Regions from separate parts of the Mesorhizobium sp. M0761 genome, predicted to be linked through region 4. Evidence: predicted binding sites of a transcription regulator. Region 4 holds the regulator's gene; each other region holds the start of a gene.

Region 1 (3,295 bases), on a different contig from region 4:
CCCATGGCGACGATCGCGGTCGCCAGAGAGAACACCAGCGTAACTTTGATCGAGTTGAGGTAGGCCGGGTCGGCCAGCACCTTGCGAAAATTGGCGAGCCCGACGAACTTGCTCTTCAGCCCGAACGGGTCTTCCCTGAGCATCGACTGGTAGAGCGCCTGCCCCGTCGGCCAGTAGAAAAAGATCAGCGTAATGGCGAGTTGCGGCGCCACCAACAGGTAAGGCAGGGTCTTGTTGGGAAAGACGACGCGTGGAGACAGGGTGATTCCCTCGCTATGCAGGAAATCGTCCACGCGGGTCCGCGTGGACGAGGTTCAACTGACAAATCGCTTCAGTTTCCGATCGCTTCCTGAATCGCCTTGTTGCCGCGTGCGACCGCGTTGTCGAGCGCCTGCTGCGCAGTCTGCTGGCCGGCCAGCATCTTCTCGAACTCCTCGTTCTCGATGTCGCGCACCTGCGGCAGGTTGACGAGGCGCACGCCCTTCGAGTTCTCGGTCGGCGCCTTGCCCAGCATCTGCAGGATCGGCGTCTCACGGCCCGGGTTCTTGTCATAGAAGCCGGACTTCTTGGTCGCCTCATAGGCAGCGAGCGTCACCGGCAGATAACCCGACTTCTGGTGCAGATACTCCTGCACTTCGGTCTTGGACAGGTAGGAGAAGAACGCCGCGACGCCCTTGTATTCCTCGTCCGATTTGTTGCCGAACACCCACAGGCTGGCGCCGCCCGGCGTGGTGTTCTGGGGCGCGCCCTTGGCGTCACTATCATAGGGAAGCTGGCCGATGCCGTAGTTCATGCCCGACTTGACGATGTCACCGAGCCCCCCCGACGATTCGGTGAAGATGCCGCATTCTCCGGCAAGGAAGATCTGCTTGGCTTCGGAGGTACGGCCGCCATATTTGAAGGTGCCGTCCTTGGCCAGGTCGGCGAGCGCCTGGAAATGATTGACGAAGATCGGCGCATTGATCTTGAGCTCGACGTCGGTTCCGGCAAGTCCGTTCTGGTTGGTGCCATAGGAAACGTCATTCCAGGCAGCGAAGGCCTCAAGGTGGATCCAGGTCAACCACGTCGAGGTATAGCCGCAGGAAGCGGCGCCGCTCGCTTTGATCTTCTTGGCGGCTTCCCACACCTCGTTCCAGGTCTTTGGCGGATTGTTCACATCAAGCCCGGCCTTCTGGAAGATATCCTTGTTGTAGTAGAGGATAGGCGACGAGGAATTATAGGGGAAGGACAGCATGGTCCCGTCCGGCTTCGAATAGTAGCCGACGATGCCGGGCAAATACTGGCTCTTGTCGAAGGTCACGCCGGCGCTGGTCAGCACATCGGCCACCGGCTTGATCGCACCTTCGGCGGCCATCATGACGCCGGTACCCACGTCGAACACCTGGATGATGTCGGGCGCTTGCCCCGCACGAAAGGCAGCGATGCCGGCATTCAGCGTTTCGGGATAGGTGCCCTTGAAAACAGGGAGAATTTCATAGTCGCTCTGGCTGGCATTGAAATCCTTGGCGATCTTGTCGACCACCTCGGCATTGGCGCCGGTCATTGCATGCCACCAACTGATCTGGGTGGCGGCGAAGGCGGAGGTGGTGGAAAGCAGGGTCAAGGTGGCGGCAACACCGGCCGCAAAGCCGAACAACTTCATGTTTCATCTCCCGTTTGTCATTGGCGAAAGGGGCGCTCCCGCGAACGCAATATGTGTCTCTGATGACAATCGGACAACGGATTTGTTGCTGTTTCGTGAATTTCATACCCGGCTAACTTCGCGCCCCCTCGCCTTGCAACGAGGACAGAGAGAAATGCCAAGCCGGCTCAGCGATAGAATGGGGCATGGTGGGCCTGCAAGGATCGCCGACCGCCCAGCGATGCGTGAAGGGCCCGCGTGACAGCGCCACGCACCTGCACCGTGCGGCCGCCAAACCGGCGCTCGGCCAGATCGAGATCGGCCGAGCGGCATCGCGCCAGGCACTGCTGTAGCCGTGCGTCTGGAATGAGACAGGATCGCCGCAAGGTACAACCCGAAAAACCCGCTGTAGTTGTAGTTCGCATAACCGATTCTTCGTCAAGCGCGACATACTAATCAAGTGGACGGCTTGATTGCTGTGGGAGAGCAGGTGGGGCGAGATGCTGACGGTCTATAATTGTATCGTGCATGAGCACGATCTGAGACTGGTCGCACTGGCAGCGCTCATTTGCGGTATTTCTTCCTTCTCGGCGGTCAACCTGCTTCGCCATGTCGACCGCTCGAGCGAGCGCAACCGCTATACCTGGCTGATGATAGCAGCCACTTCCACCGGCTTCGGCATCTGGGCGACGCATTTCATCGCAATGCTTGCCTTTTCTCCCGGAATCCCCAACGCCTACAATACGGAAATGTCGGCGCTTTCGCTCGCCGGTTCCGTCGCCCTGACCGCCGCGGGCATGTGGATCGCCACCTTGCGCCGGGGCATCGACTACCCTCTGGTCGGCGGCGCGGTCCTCGGCGCTGGTATCGCCGCCATGCACTATATCGGCATGGCCGCCTTCGAGGTCGAAGGGCGCATCGTCTGGAACCCGCTGCTGGTCGGCGTCTCGGTGCTGACAGGCGTCACCCTCGCCGCGCTGGCGCTGCTGGTCGTGTTGCGACGGCCGTCCATGCAGGCCACAATCGCCGCCGCCATCCTGTTGACGCTGGCGATCTGCAGCCTGCACTTCATCGCCATGGGCGCGGTGTCGATCTTCCCGGACTCCTCCATCGAGATATCGCAGTTCACGGTCGAACCGGTGTCGCAGGCCTTCGCCGCCGCTGCAGTCAGCATGGCTATCCTGGTGCTTTCAGCCGCAGCATTGTGGATCGACCTTCGCTTCCGGCGTCACAAGCTCGAGGCAGAGCGCATGCACGGCCTCGCCAACGCCGCCGTCGAGGGCCTGATCGTCTGCGACGGCGCCCGCATCGTCAGCGCCAATGACAGCATCGCGGCACTCACCGGCATTGCGCCGGAAGTGCTGAACGCGATGCTGCTTGGCGATCTCTTCGGCGAACGCACCGCGGCCGGCATGTCCGACTGCAGCGGACAGGGACAGGAAGCGGAGCTCAGAGCCCATGACGGCGCCACCATCCCCGTCGAACTTATCGCCAGAAGCATCGACTATTGCGGCAAGCGGCACAGCGTGGTCGCCGTGCGCGACATCCGCGAACGCAGGAAGGCCGAGCAGGAGATCCTGCGCCTCGCCCATTTCGACCCGCTGACCGGGCTCCCCAACCGCCGCAGTTTCTCCGGCCGGCTCGAGGCCGAAATTGCCGCAATGGACCGCGGCG
Region 2 (3,295 bases), on a different contig from region 4:
AGGAGCCTGCATAGGTGAAGCGCTTGCCGCCACCGAGATCGAAGATAGCGCTGGCCGACGATCCCTGCCGGTACCAGGAATTGGCCGGCTCCCATTCCTGGCAAAAGACACCGGCGGGATCGCCTGCGACCATGTAGCGGGCGGCGTCGAATGTGTGGATCGCCATGTCGAGCAAGAGCACATGGGCCATCTCCTCGCGAAAGCCGCCGAAATGCGGCGCGACGAAGAAGTCGGCATGGATGCTGGTCGGCTTGCCGATGGCGCCGGAGTCGAGAAAGCGCCTGATGCGCCGGACATTGGCGACGTAGCGGCGGTTCTGCACGACCGCATGGACGCGCCCCGCGTTACGCGCCGCATCGACGATGGCGCGCGCATTTTCCGGAGTATCGGCCAGCGGCTTTTCCGTCAGCAGATGGCAATTATGGGCAAAGGCGGCAAAGGCGACATCACGCCGGGCGGCTGGAACCACGACATCGAACACCGCGTCGGGCCTGGTCTGGTCGAGCACCGCGTCGAGGCTGGTGCCGATGACCGCGCCGTCGAGCCCGTATTCGTGCGCCCTCGCCTTCGCCCGTTCGGCGTCGAGATCGACAAGGCCAACAATGGCCAGCCCGTCGATCTGCCTCGCGGCATCGAGCCAGGCCTTGCTCATCGCACCACAGCCGACGAGGACGGCATTCATCATCCGGCATTCCTCCCGTCCGGTCCCTCCAGACCGAATGTCACGGCATTTCCGGCATCACCGTAAACGTTTCTCCGTAAACGTTTACGAGAACACACCCGATGGCGTAGAATGTCAATCGGCTGTCAGCGAAAATCATCCCGAAGCCTTGGCCTGGGCGGCAGCCGGTGCTAGCCAAGACAGGGGGAGAACTGTCCTTGGCGTCCAGCATCCATGACCTCGCGCGTCACCTGAACATTTCGATCGGCACCGTGTCGCGGGCGTTGAACGGCCGCGCCGACGTCAATGCCGACACCCGCCAGCGCGTGCTCGCCGCCGCCAAGCAATTGAACTATTCGCCCAACCAGTCCGGCCGCAGCCTGCGGCAAGGCACCACCCATTCGATCGCCTTCATGCTGCAGCCGCATCCGGGCGACCAGCAATATGGCGAACCGTTCTTCATCCCGTTCCTGATCGGTCTGCAGGGCCGGCTGGCCGAGGATGACCTGGATCTGATGGTCGTCATGGGCGAGCCCGGCCAATATCAGCAGGAGAGGCTGCGCCGCGTGGTTGAGACGCGCCGGGCCGACGCGGTCGTGTTGGCCAATACACGGCGGGAAGACGATCGGATCGACTATCTCAGCAAGGCCGGCTTTCCCTTCGCCACGCTTGGCCGAAGTCAATCCGGCGACGACACCTATCCTTCGCTCGATATAGATTTCGAGAGGGCGGGTGATGAAGCCGTCGACCGGCTGGTCGCGCGCGGCCACCGCCGCATTGCCGCCATCCGCCCTTCGCTTGATCTCAACTTCGGCTACCTTTTCCTCGACGGCTACCGCAAGGGGCTGGAGCGGCATGGCATCGAAGTCGACCCCGGCCTGATCGCCGACGGCTTCATCAACGAGGCAGGCGGCTACCAGGTGACGCCGCGCGTGATGCTCTCCAAGGACCGGCCCACAGCCATCATCTTCAACAATGACGCAATGGCGCTCGGCGGCTGCAAGGCACTGGCCGAGATGGGCATCAGGCCCGGCCACGACATCGCGGTGATCGTCATCGTCGACACGCCGCTCTGCCGCTACTTTTCACCGGCGCTGACCGCCTTCCGTCCGTCGCTGGAGCCGATGGGCCGGCGGCTGGCCGAAATGCTGCTGGCCTCGCTTCCCGCCTTTGCCGGCCCGGAAGGTCCGCGCATCATCCGCGAAGTCTGGCCGCTGGAGCTGATCGCGCGCGACAGCGATTGATAGTGCGTCTCTCCCTTCTCCCACAAGGGAGAAGGAAGAGGCCCGCTCTGTCACGCAAGTATCATGTTCGCGTCCTAGACCGCTTTGCGAGAGGGCGACATCGTCGATGCGATGCGGTGGCCCCTTTGCGCCGCTCAAGGCTTGTCACAAAGAGGATCTCCATGAAAATCTCGCACCGAACCGTGTCGCTCGGCGCCGCGCTGGCGCTGTTTACCGCCCTGACCCCTGCCCTTGCCGACAGCACAGCCACCGTTGGTGGCTTCGTCAACAAGGGCCTGGTCGGCGTCGGCCGCATCCCGGCCGATCAGAAGGACAAGTTCGGCGAGACCTTCGGCTCCGGCTCCGGCATGTCGATCGACGCCGCAAGCTGGACCCGTGGCGCGGACGGCTACAAGGGCTCGCTCTGGTTGCTGCCCGACCGCGGCTACAATGTCGTCGGCACCACCGACTACCGGCCGCGCCTCAACACTATTCGCATCGAGTTCACGCCGGCCGCACTAGGCGCCACGCCCACCTCCGGCCAGGAACAGACAGGCGTCAAGGCGACGCTTGCCGATTCCCTGCTCCTCACCGACGACAAGGGCGCTGACGCCACCGGCCTCGATCCGCTCAACGGCGTGCGCGCGGCCAATGGCGACCTGCCGATCCTGCCCGAGGCCAATGGCAAGCTGGCGCTCGACAATGAGGCGATCGCGCGGCTGCCCGACGGCACCATGTTCATCTCTGACGAATACGGCCCCAACATCTACCGCTTCTCGGCCGACGGCCATCTGTTGTCGGCAACGCAGCCGCCCGCCGCTTTGGTGCCGATGCGCAAGGGCGCGCCGAACTTCGCCTCCGACAATCCGGGCCCCGGTGCAGCCGAACCCGATCCGAAGGATCCCGAAACCGGCCGCCAGAACAATCAAGGCCTCGAAGGCATGGCGCTGACGCCGGACGGCAAGTCGCTGATCACTGTGCTGCAGTCGGCGCCCCGCCAGGATGGCGGCGATTCGCCCGCGACGCGCCAGAACACCCGCGCGCTGGTCTACGACGCCTCCGACCCGGCCCATCTCAAGCTGGTGCATGAATATGCCGTGCCGCTGCCGGTGTTCAAGGACGCCAAGGACAAGACCAAGGTCGCCGCGCAGAGCGAAATCGTGGCGCTGTCCGACAAGACCTTCCTGATGCTGGCGCGCGACAGCGGAAACGGCCAGGGGGTGAAGGGCGATACTTCGCTGCTGCGCCAGATTTTCGTCGTCGACGTCTCTGGCGCCACCGACATTGCCGGCGGCGCCTTCGATGCCGCCGACAAGCCGCTGGCGCCCAAGGGCGTGCTCGACCCCTCGGTGACCCCGGCCAAGCTGACGCCGTTCATTGACATCAACGACAACAAGGAACTCGGCCGTTT
Region 3 (3,295 bases), on a different contig from region 4:
CCCTGACACCCATCGACCTCCTCGACTATGCCGGCGTCGCCGTCTTTGCCGCGACCGGGGCGTTGGCGGCTTCGCGCAAGCAGCTCGACATTATCGGCTTCCTGTTTCTGGCCAGCGTCACCGGCATTGGCGGCGGCACGCTTCGCGACGTCATCCTCAACCTGCCCGTCTTTTGGGTCGCCAACTCCGGCTATGTGCTGGTTTGCGCGGCGGTTGCGGTGCTGGTCTTCTTCATCGCCCACCGCGTCGAATCCCGCTGGAAATGGCTGCTCTGGCTCGACGCCATCGGATTGGCGGCCTTTTCCGTAATGGGCGCGGCCAAGGGGCTGGCCATCACCGGCTCGCCGGTCGTCTCCGTTGTTATGGGCGTGTTGACCGCCACATTTGGCGGCATCCTGCGCGATCTGCTGGCCGGCGAGCCATCGGTGCTGCTCAGGCCCGAAATCTACGTCACCGCCGCACTCGCGGGCGCCGGCCTCTACACACTTGGCGATCTTGCCGGCCTGCCGCCGCTCGCCTCGGATATCGCCGGCTTCGTCGCGGCTTTCCTGGTGCGCGGCGGCGCGCTGAAATTCGGCTGGACCTTTCCGTCCTACAAGAGCCGCCCGGGACGGCGACCGGAGGATATTCCGTAGGAAGAGGGATTAGGGAATAGGGAATAGGGAATAGTCGGTAGTCAGCAATTCGCGGCAGCCTTCACTACTGCCTACTGCCTACTGCCTACTGCCTCACGCCGCAAAGCGCTGCGCTTCCCCGCCATAATAGTTGACGTAGCGGGCGCCGATTTCCTTGACCGGCATCACCACGAACACATCGACGGTGGAGAACTCACGGTCGATGACGCAGCCGTCGCCGATGCGGGCGCCGACGCGCAGATAGCCCTTGACCAGCGGCGGCATGGCCGCGATCGCCGCCTTGGCGTTGACCGCCTCGATCGGCATCAGATCCATCGAGCAATAGCGGCCGGAGACCGCCCGCACATCCCAGGCGGAGTTGGTCCGGCAGTGATGGGCAAGGTAGGTGAGCGCCTCGGCATGCGCAGCCGGCACCGTGCCAGGGAACGAGGCACAACCGGTCATCACGCCGATCTCATAGTGGTTGATGTAGGCCCAGATGCCTTGCCACAGCGCCTCGATGGTGCGCTTCGAGCGGTATTCCGGCAGCACGCAGGAGCGGCCGAGCTCAAGGAAGCGCTGGCCGGGATGGCGGGCGATCAGCTTGGTCAGTTCGAACTCGCCTTCGGAATAGAAGCCGCCGGCGGTCGCCGCAATCTCTTGCCGCAGCAGGCGGTAAGTGCCGACGATGCGGCGATGCTCGGGGCCGGAGATCGAGGTGTCAAGCACCAGGAGATGGTCGCACAGCGGGTCGAAGCGGTCGGCGTCGCGCCGGTCCTGCGCCTGGAACAGGTCCTTCCTGGCGCCAAGCTCGTCATAAAACACCCGGTAGCGCACTTCCTGCGCGGCGGCGATCTCGGCCTCATTGCGGGCAAGCCGCACTTCGAGATTGCCGATACGGCCCAGCGGTGCGCCTGTTGCGACGGCATCGGCGTTCCGCGCGGCGAGCAAAGCGCCGCCTGCGCTGGGCCGAGTGTCACATTCCGGCATAACTGTATGCACGAGTGATTCTCCTTCGAGCCATCCCTCTTGGCACGGGGATACGGTGTAGGTGCAACAGGATTGTGACAGTACCGTGATACGGCGCGACGGGCAATACTTCGTCGGCTGGCGAAAACCCTCATTCGGCTACCTACGTGACGCGAGGATTGCGCCAGCGTCACCTTGAAGCGCGTCGCGCTGGGACGATTCACGCGACGCGCTTCAAGTCTTTGTTTTGTGCATGTCGTCTTCTCAAAACCGGGGCCATTTTCGAGCGACATGAATTCAGGCGGCCACCTGGCCCTCGACGGCATGGACCAGCGCGTCGGGATCGAGCGGCTTGGTGACAAAGCCGCTGGCGCCATGGGCGAGCACGGTGTGGCGGGTCTTTTCCTGGCTGTCGGCCGAAAGCACCATGATCGGAACCGGCGGCACAGCCATTTCCTCCTCGTGGCGGCGGATGGCGGCGATCGCGTCCAGCCCGTCCATGACCGGCATGTGCAAATCCATCAGCACCACATCGAAGCGATTTTTCAGCCCGGCTTCGGTCACCGCCTCGACCGCGGCCTTGCCATTGCCGACCACTTTCACGCGATGTCCCGCCTTCAAAAGCGTGGCGCGGGCAAGCATGGCGTTGATGTCGTTGTCTTCGGCGATCAGCACCGACAAACCTTGCTGGCGCCCGCCATGGGCACGAAGCGAGGACGCGCCGGTCTTTTCCGGCTTGGGCGGCGGCAAGGCAGAGGCATGACTGGTCAGCAGCATGCGCAGCAGGGTTTCGCCGCGCACCGGCCTCGCCAGGAAGGTGGCGTAGCCGTTGGTGCGGAATTCGCCAAGCATGCCGCGGTCGGTCGGCGCGATCAGCGTGATCGCCTCGCAATCGGCAAAGCCACTCTGGCGCAGGCGCTTGAGCAGTCTGCCGTCGCCGTCCTCCAGGGCCGCGTCGATCAACAGCACATCGCAATGTTCGGCGAAGGGCGTCGCCTGGGAAGCGGTTGCGGCGACGTCGACGGCGCCGCCATGGGCGCGGATGGTGCGGGCGATGGCGTCGGCCTCGACGGCGTTCTTCGACACGATCACGGCGCGCCGGCCGGCCAGGATGTTCTGCCGGTTCTGCGGTGCTTCGGTTGCTCCTGCGGCCGGGATCTCGAAGACGAATTCCGATCCCTCGCCAAGCCGGCTCGACACCGAAATGGCACCGCCCATGGCGGCGACCAGGCGCCTTGATATGGCCAGACCGAGGCCGGCGCCGCCATGGGTGCGGGTCGAGGTGCCGTCGGACTGTTCGAATTCCTCGAAGATGCGCTCCATGTCGTCTTCGTGCAGGCCGGGGCCGGTGTCGGTAACGGTGAAGCAGATGCGGTCGCTGGTATCGGTGCGGGCGCGCGCAATCGAGACCAGCACGCCGCCGGTGTCGGTGAACTTGATCGCATTGCCGATCAGGTTGAGCAGCACCTGCCTGACCCTGCCGGGATCGGCCATGATCATCTGCGGCACGTCGGGCTCGACATGACAGCCGAGGCCGATGTTCTTGGCGAAGGCTTTCGCTGCCATCAGTTCGACGATGTTGTCGGCGATTTCGCGCAGCGATGTCGGCTGCGGCTCCGGGTCGAAACGGCCGGCCTCTATCTTGGAATAGTCGAGCAAATCCTCGATGAGCGCCAAAAGGGCGCTGGCCGAGGTCGAGACAGCGCCGACAT
Region 4 (3,295 bases):
GTGATGACCGTCGTGCTGTCGCTCAATTTCCTGTCCGTCACCGTCATCGACTATGCCGGCCACGTCGTCGCCGAGGAACAGCGCCGGCTGGACACGCTGACCAAGCCGCGCGACGAGCTGATTGGCGAATGCGTAGCAATCGTCCGGCGGCGGCTTGAGGATCCCGACCTCGATGTCCAGAGCATCGCCCGCATTGCCATGGGCATCCAGGGCATCACCGATTCGCAGGCGCGCGCCATGCTGTGGTCGCCGATCACGCCACTGACCGACATTGCCTTCGCCGACATGTTGGAAGCGGAATTCGGCATTCCGGCCACCATGGAGAACGACTGCAATATGATGGCGGTGGCGCTGCAATGGCGCCAGCCCGAGCGCTACCGCGACAACTTTATCGCCATCCTCTTGTCGCACGGCATCGGCATGGGACTGGTGCTGAAAGGCGAACTGTTCACCGGCACCCATTCCTCGGGCGGCGAGTTCGGCCACATGATCCACCGTCCGGGCGGCGCGCTCTGCCGCTGCGGGCGGCGCGGCTGCGTCGAGGCCTATGCCGGAAACTACGCCATCTGGCGCAGCGCCAAAATGATGGGCGAGGATGCCGAGCCGGTCGATATCGGCGACGCTGATATGCGCGCACTCGCCGCGCGCGCCCGCGAAACCGATGGCCCGGAGCGCGAAGCCTATCGCAGGGCCGGTGAGGCGCTCGGCTTCGGCCTCGGCAGCCTGTTTGCTCTGATCGATCCGGCACCCGTCGCCATGGTCGGCGTCAGCGCCGCCGCCTTCGACCTGATCGAACCGGCATTGCGCGAAGCGATCGCCCAGACTGCCGGCGGCCAGCACTCGAAATCGATCTCCTTCGACACCGAGCCCAACGAGCTGCCGCTGATCCGCGAAGGCTGCGCCATGCGCGCGCTCGGCTTCGTCGACCAGGAGATTTTCGCGCCGGGCATTCAGGCGAAATCCGGCAAGCATGTCGCCTGAATGGCCGGCAACGGCGCGACGCGCAGCATCCTAGTCTTCCCTGATAGCGTAGCCGGCGCCGCGAATGGTACGGATGACATCCGGCATGCGGCCATTGTTGACGGCCTTGCGCAGCCGCCCGACATGCACGTCGACGGTTCGCTCGTCTATATAGATCGTCTCGCCCCAGACATTGTCGAGCAGTTGGCTGCGCGAGAACACGCGGCCGGGATGGCGCATCATGAATTCGAGCAGCCGGAACTCGGTCGGTCCGAGCCTGATCTCGCTCTTCTTGCGGTAGACCCGGTGCGATTCTCGATCGAGCACGATGTCGCCGACCTTGAGCACGCTCGACAGCACTTCCGGCTTGGCGCGGCGCAGCAGCGCTTTCACGCGCGCCATGAACTCCGGCGTCGAGAATGGCTTGACCAGATAGTCGTCGGCACCGGTGGACAGGCCGCGCACGCGGTCGCTTTCCTCACCGCGCGCGGTCAGCATGATGATCGGCAGCCGCTCGGTTTCGGGCCGCACTCTAAGCCGCCGGCAGAGCTCGATGCCGGAAACAGCCGGCACCATCCAGTCGAGCACCAGGAGATCGGGCACGTTTTCCTGCAGGCGGATCTCGGCCTCGTCGCCGCGTGTCACCACCTCGACCTGATAGCCTTCGGATTCGAGGTTGTAGCGGAGGAGCACGCCTAGTGGCTCCTCGTCCTCCACGACCATGATGCGTGGCGCGATCATAGGCAGTTCACCCTCATCAGGCCGGCGTGGCCATCGCCGTCTCGTCCTGCTTCGGACGATTGGCGGGCAATTGCTGGCCGGTCAGCACATAATACGCATTTTCGGCGATGTTGGTGACATGATCGCCGATGCGCTCAAGATTCTTGGCGCAGAACAAGAGATGCGTGCAGGCGGTGATGTTGCGAGGGTCTTCCATCATGTAGGTCAAGAGCTCACGAAACACGGACGTGTATTTGACGTCGATGCGCTCGTCGTTATTCCTGAGTTTTGCAAGCGCTGCCGCATCGGTGGCGGCATATTCCTCGACGACGCCTTGCACCTGGATCAGCACCAGTTGCGCCATGGCGTCGATGGAGTGCGAGAGGTCGCGCGGCGTGACGCTCAAGCCCACGGTGCCGACGCGTTTGGCGATGTTCTTGGCGAGGTCGCCGATGCGCTCGAGGTCGCCCGCCATGCGGATCGAGCCGACCACGGCGCGCAGATCGTTGGCCATCGGCTGGCGCTTGGCGATCAGCGTGATGGCGCGGTCGTCCAGTTCGCGCTGGCGCGCATCCATGATGGCGTCGTCGGACACGACACGCTGTGCCAGCGCATTGTCCGAATTGAGCAGCGCCCTCGTCGAGCCGCTGACCATCGAGCCTGCCAGATCGCCCATGTCGCGGATCAGCTTGCTGATCTGCCCGAGCTCTTCATCGAAGGAGGCGACGGTATGTTCACCCATGATCTTGGTCCTCGTGCCTGAAAATTCACCCGCCGGACGGCTCAGCCGAAGCGGCCGGTAATGTAGTCCTGGGTGCGCTTGTCGTCGGGGTTGGTGAACATCTTGTCGGTGGCGCCCTCCTCGACGAGATAGCCGAGATGGAACATCGCTGTACGCTGCGACACGCGCGCCGCCTGCTGCATCGAGTGGGTGACGATGACGATCGTGTAGTTCTGGCGCAGTTCGTCGATCAGCTCCTCGACACGGGCGGTGGCGATCGGATCGAGCGCCGAGCAGGGCTCGTCCATCAGGATCACCTCCGGCGACACGGCGATGGCGCGCGCGATGCACAGGCGCTGCTGCTGGCCGCCGGACAGGCCGGTGCCGGGCTCCTGCAGGCGGTCCTTGACCTCGTTCCAGATCGCAGCCTTCTTCAGGCTCTGCTCGACGATCTGGTCCATGTCGGACTTGCGCTTGGCCAGCCCATGGATGCGCGGGCCGTAGGCGACGTTCTCGTAGATCGACTTCGGGAACGGGTTGGGTTTCTGGAACACCATGCCGACGCGGGCGCGCAGTTCGACGACATCGATGTTCTTGTCGTAGATGTCGTCTTCATCGAGCGTGATCTTGCCGGTCACCCGCGCCGAATCGATGGTGTCGTTCATGCGGTTGAGGCAGCGCAGGAAGGTCGACTTGCCGCAGCCGGACGGGCCGATCAGCGCCGTCACCTGGTTCTGGCGGACGTCGAGATTGACGTCGAACAACGCCTGCTTCTCGCCGTAGAAGACGCCGACCTTGTCGCCGCGCATCTTGATGACTTCGTTCGACTTGGCGTTCATTTTGTCGCCCACTGCATTCTCAAGGGACTGTTCGGTCATGATGTTCATACCAAAT

What was found. The regulator PhoB, encoded in region 4, activates phosphate uptake and scavenging genes when phosphate is short. The targets are predictions, from matches to a motif close to TGTCATNNANCTGTCAT.
Region 1: ugpB (sn-glycerol-3-phosphate ABC transporter substrate-binding protein UgpB) is a predicted target of PhoB. The motif match lies at 1,705-1,721, and genes of this name have one in related genera.
Region 2: NKI32_RS17660 (esterase-like activity of phytase family protein) is a predicted target of PhoB. The motif match lies at 1,954-1,970, and genes of this name have one in related genera.
Region 3: olsB (l-ornithine N(alpha)-acyltransferase) is a predicted target of PhoB. The motif match lies at 1,668-1,684, and genes of this name have one in related genera.

Annotation. Positions count from the first base shown of each region.
Region 1 is NZ_JAMYPF010000019.1:68,816-72,110, forward strand. It holds gene ugpA (sn-glycerol-3-phosphate ABC transporter permease UgpA) at 1-260, opposite strand, end outside; gene ugpB (sn-glycerol-3-phosphate ABC transporter substrate-binding protein UgpB) at 332-1,642, opposite strand; gene NKI32_RS25280 (bifunctional diguanylate cyclase/phosphodiesterase) at 2,122-3,295, shown strand, end outside.
Region 2 is NZ_JAMYPF010000010.1:6,609-9,903, forward strand. It holds gene NKI32_RS17650 (Gfo/Idh/MocA family protein) at 1-685, opposite strand, end outside; gene NKI32_RS17655 (LacI family DNA-binding transcriptional regulator) at 880-1,905, shown strand; gene NKI32_RS17660 (esterase-like activity of phytase family protein) at 2,067-3,295, shown strand, end outside.
Region 3 is NZ_JAMYPF010000012.1:78,328-81,622, forward strand. It holds gene NKI32_RS20020 (trimeric intracellular cation channel family protein) at 3-635, shown strand; gene olsB (l-ornithine N(alpha)-acyltransferase) at 729-1,604, opposite strand; gene NKI32_RS20030 (response regulator) at 1,881-3,295, opposite strand, start outside.
Region 4 is NZ_JAMYPF010000006.1:326,530-329,824, reverse strand. It holds gene NKI32_RS13225 (ROK family protein) at 1-981, shown strand, start outside; gene phoB (phosphate regulon transcriptional regulator PhoB) at 1,012-1,701, opposite strand; gene phoU (phosphate signaling complex protein PhoU) at 1,718-2,422, opposite strand; gene pstB (phosphate ABC transporter ATP-binding protein PstB) at 2,464-3,288, opposite strand.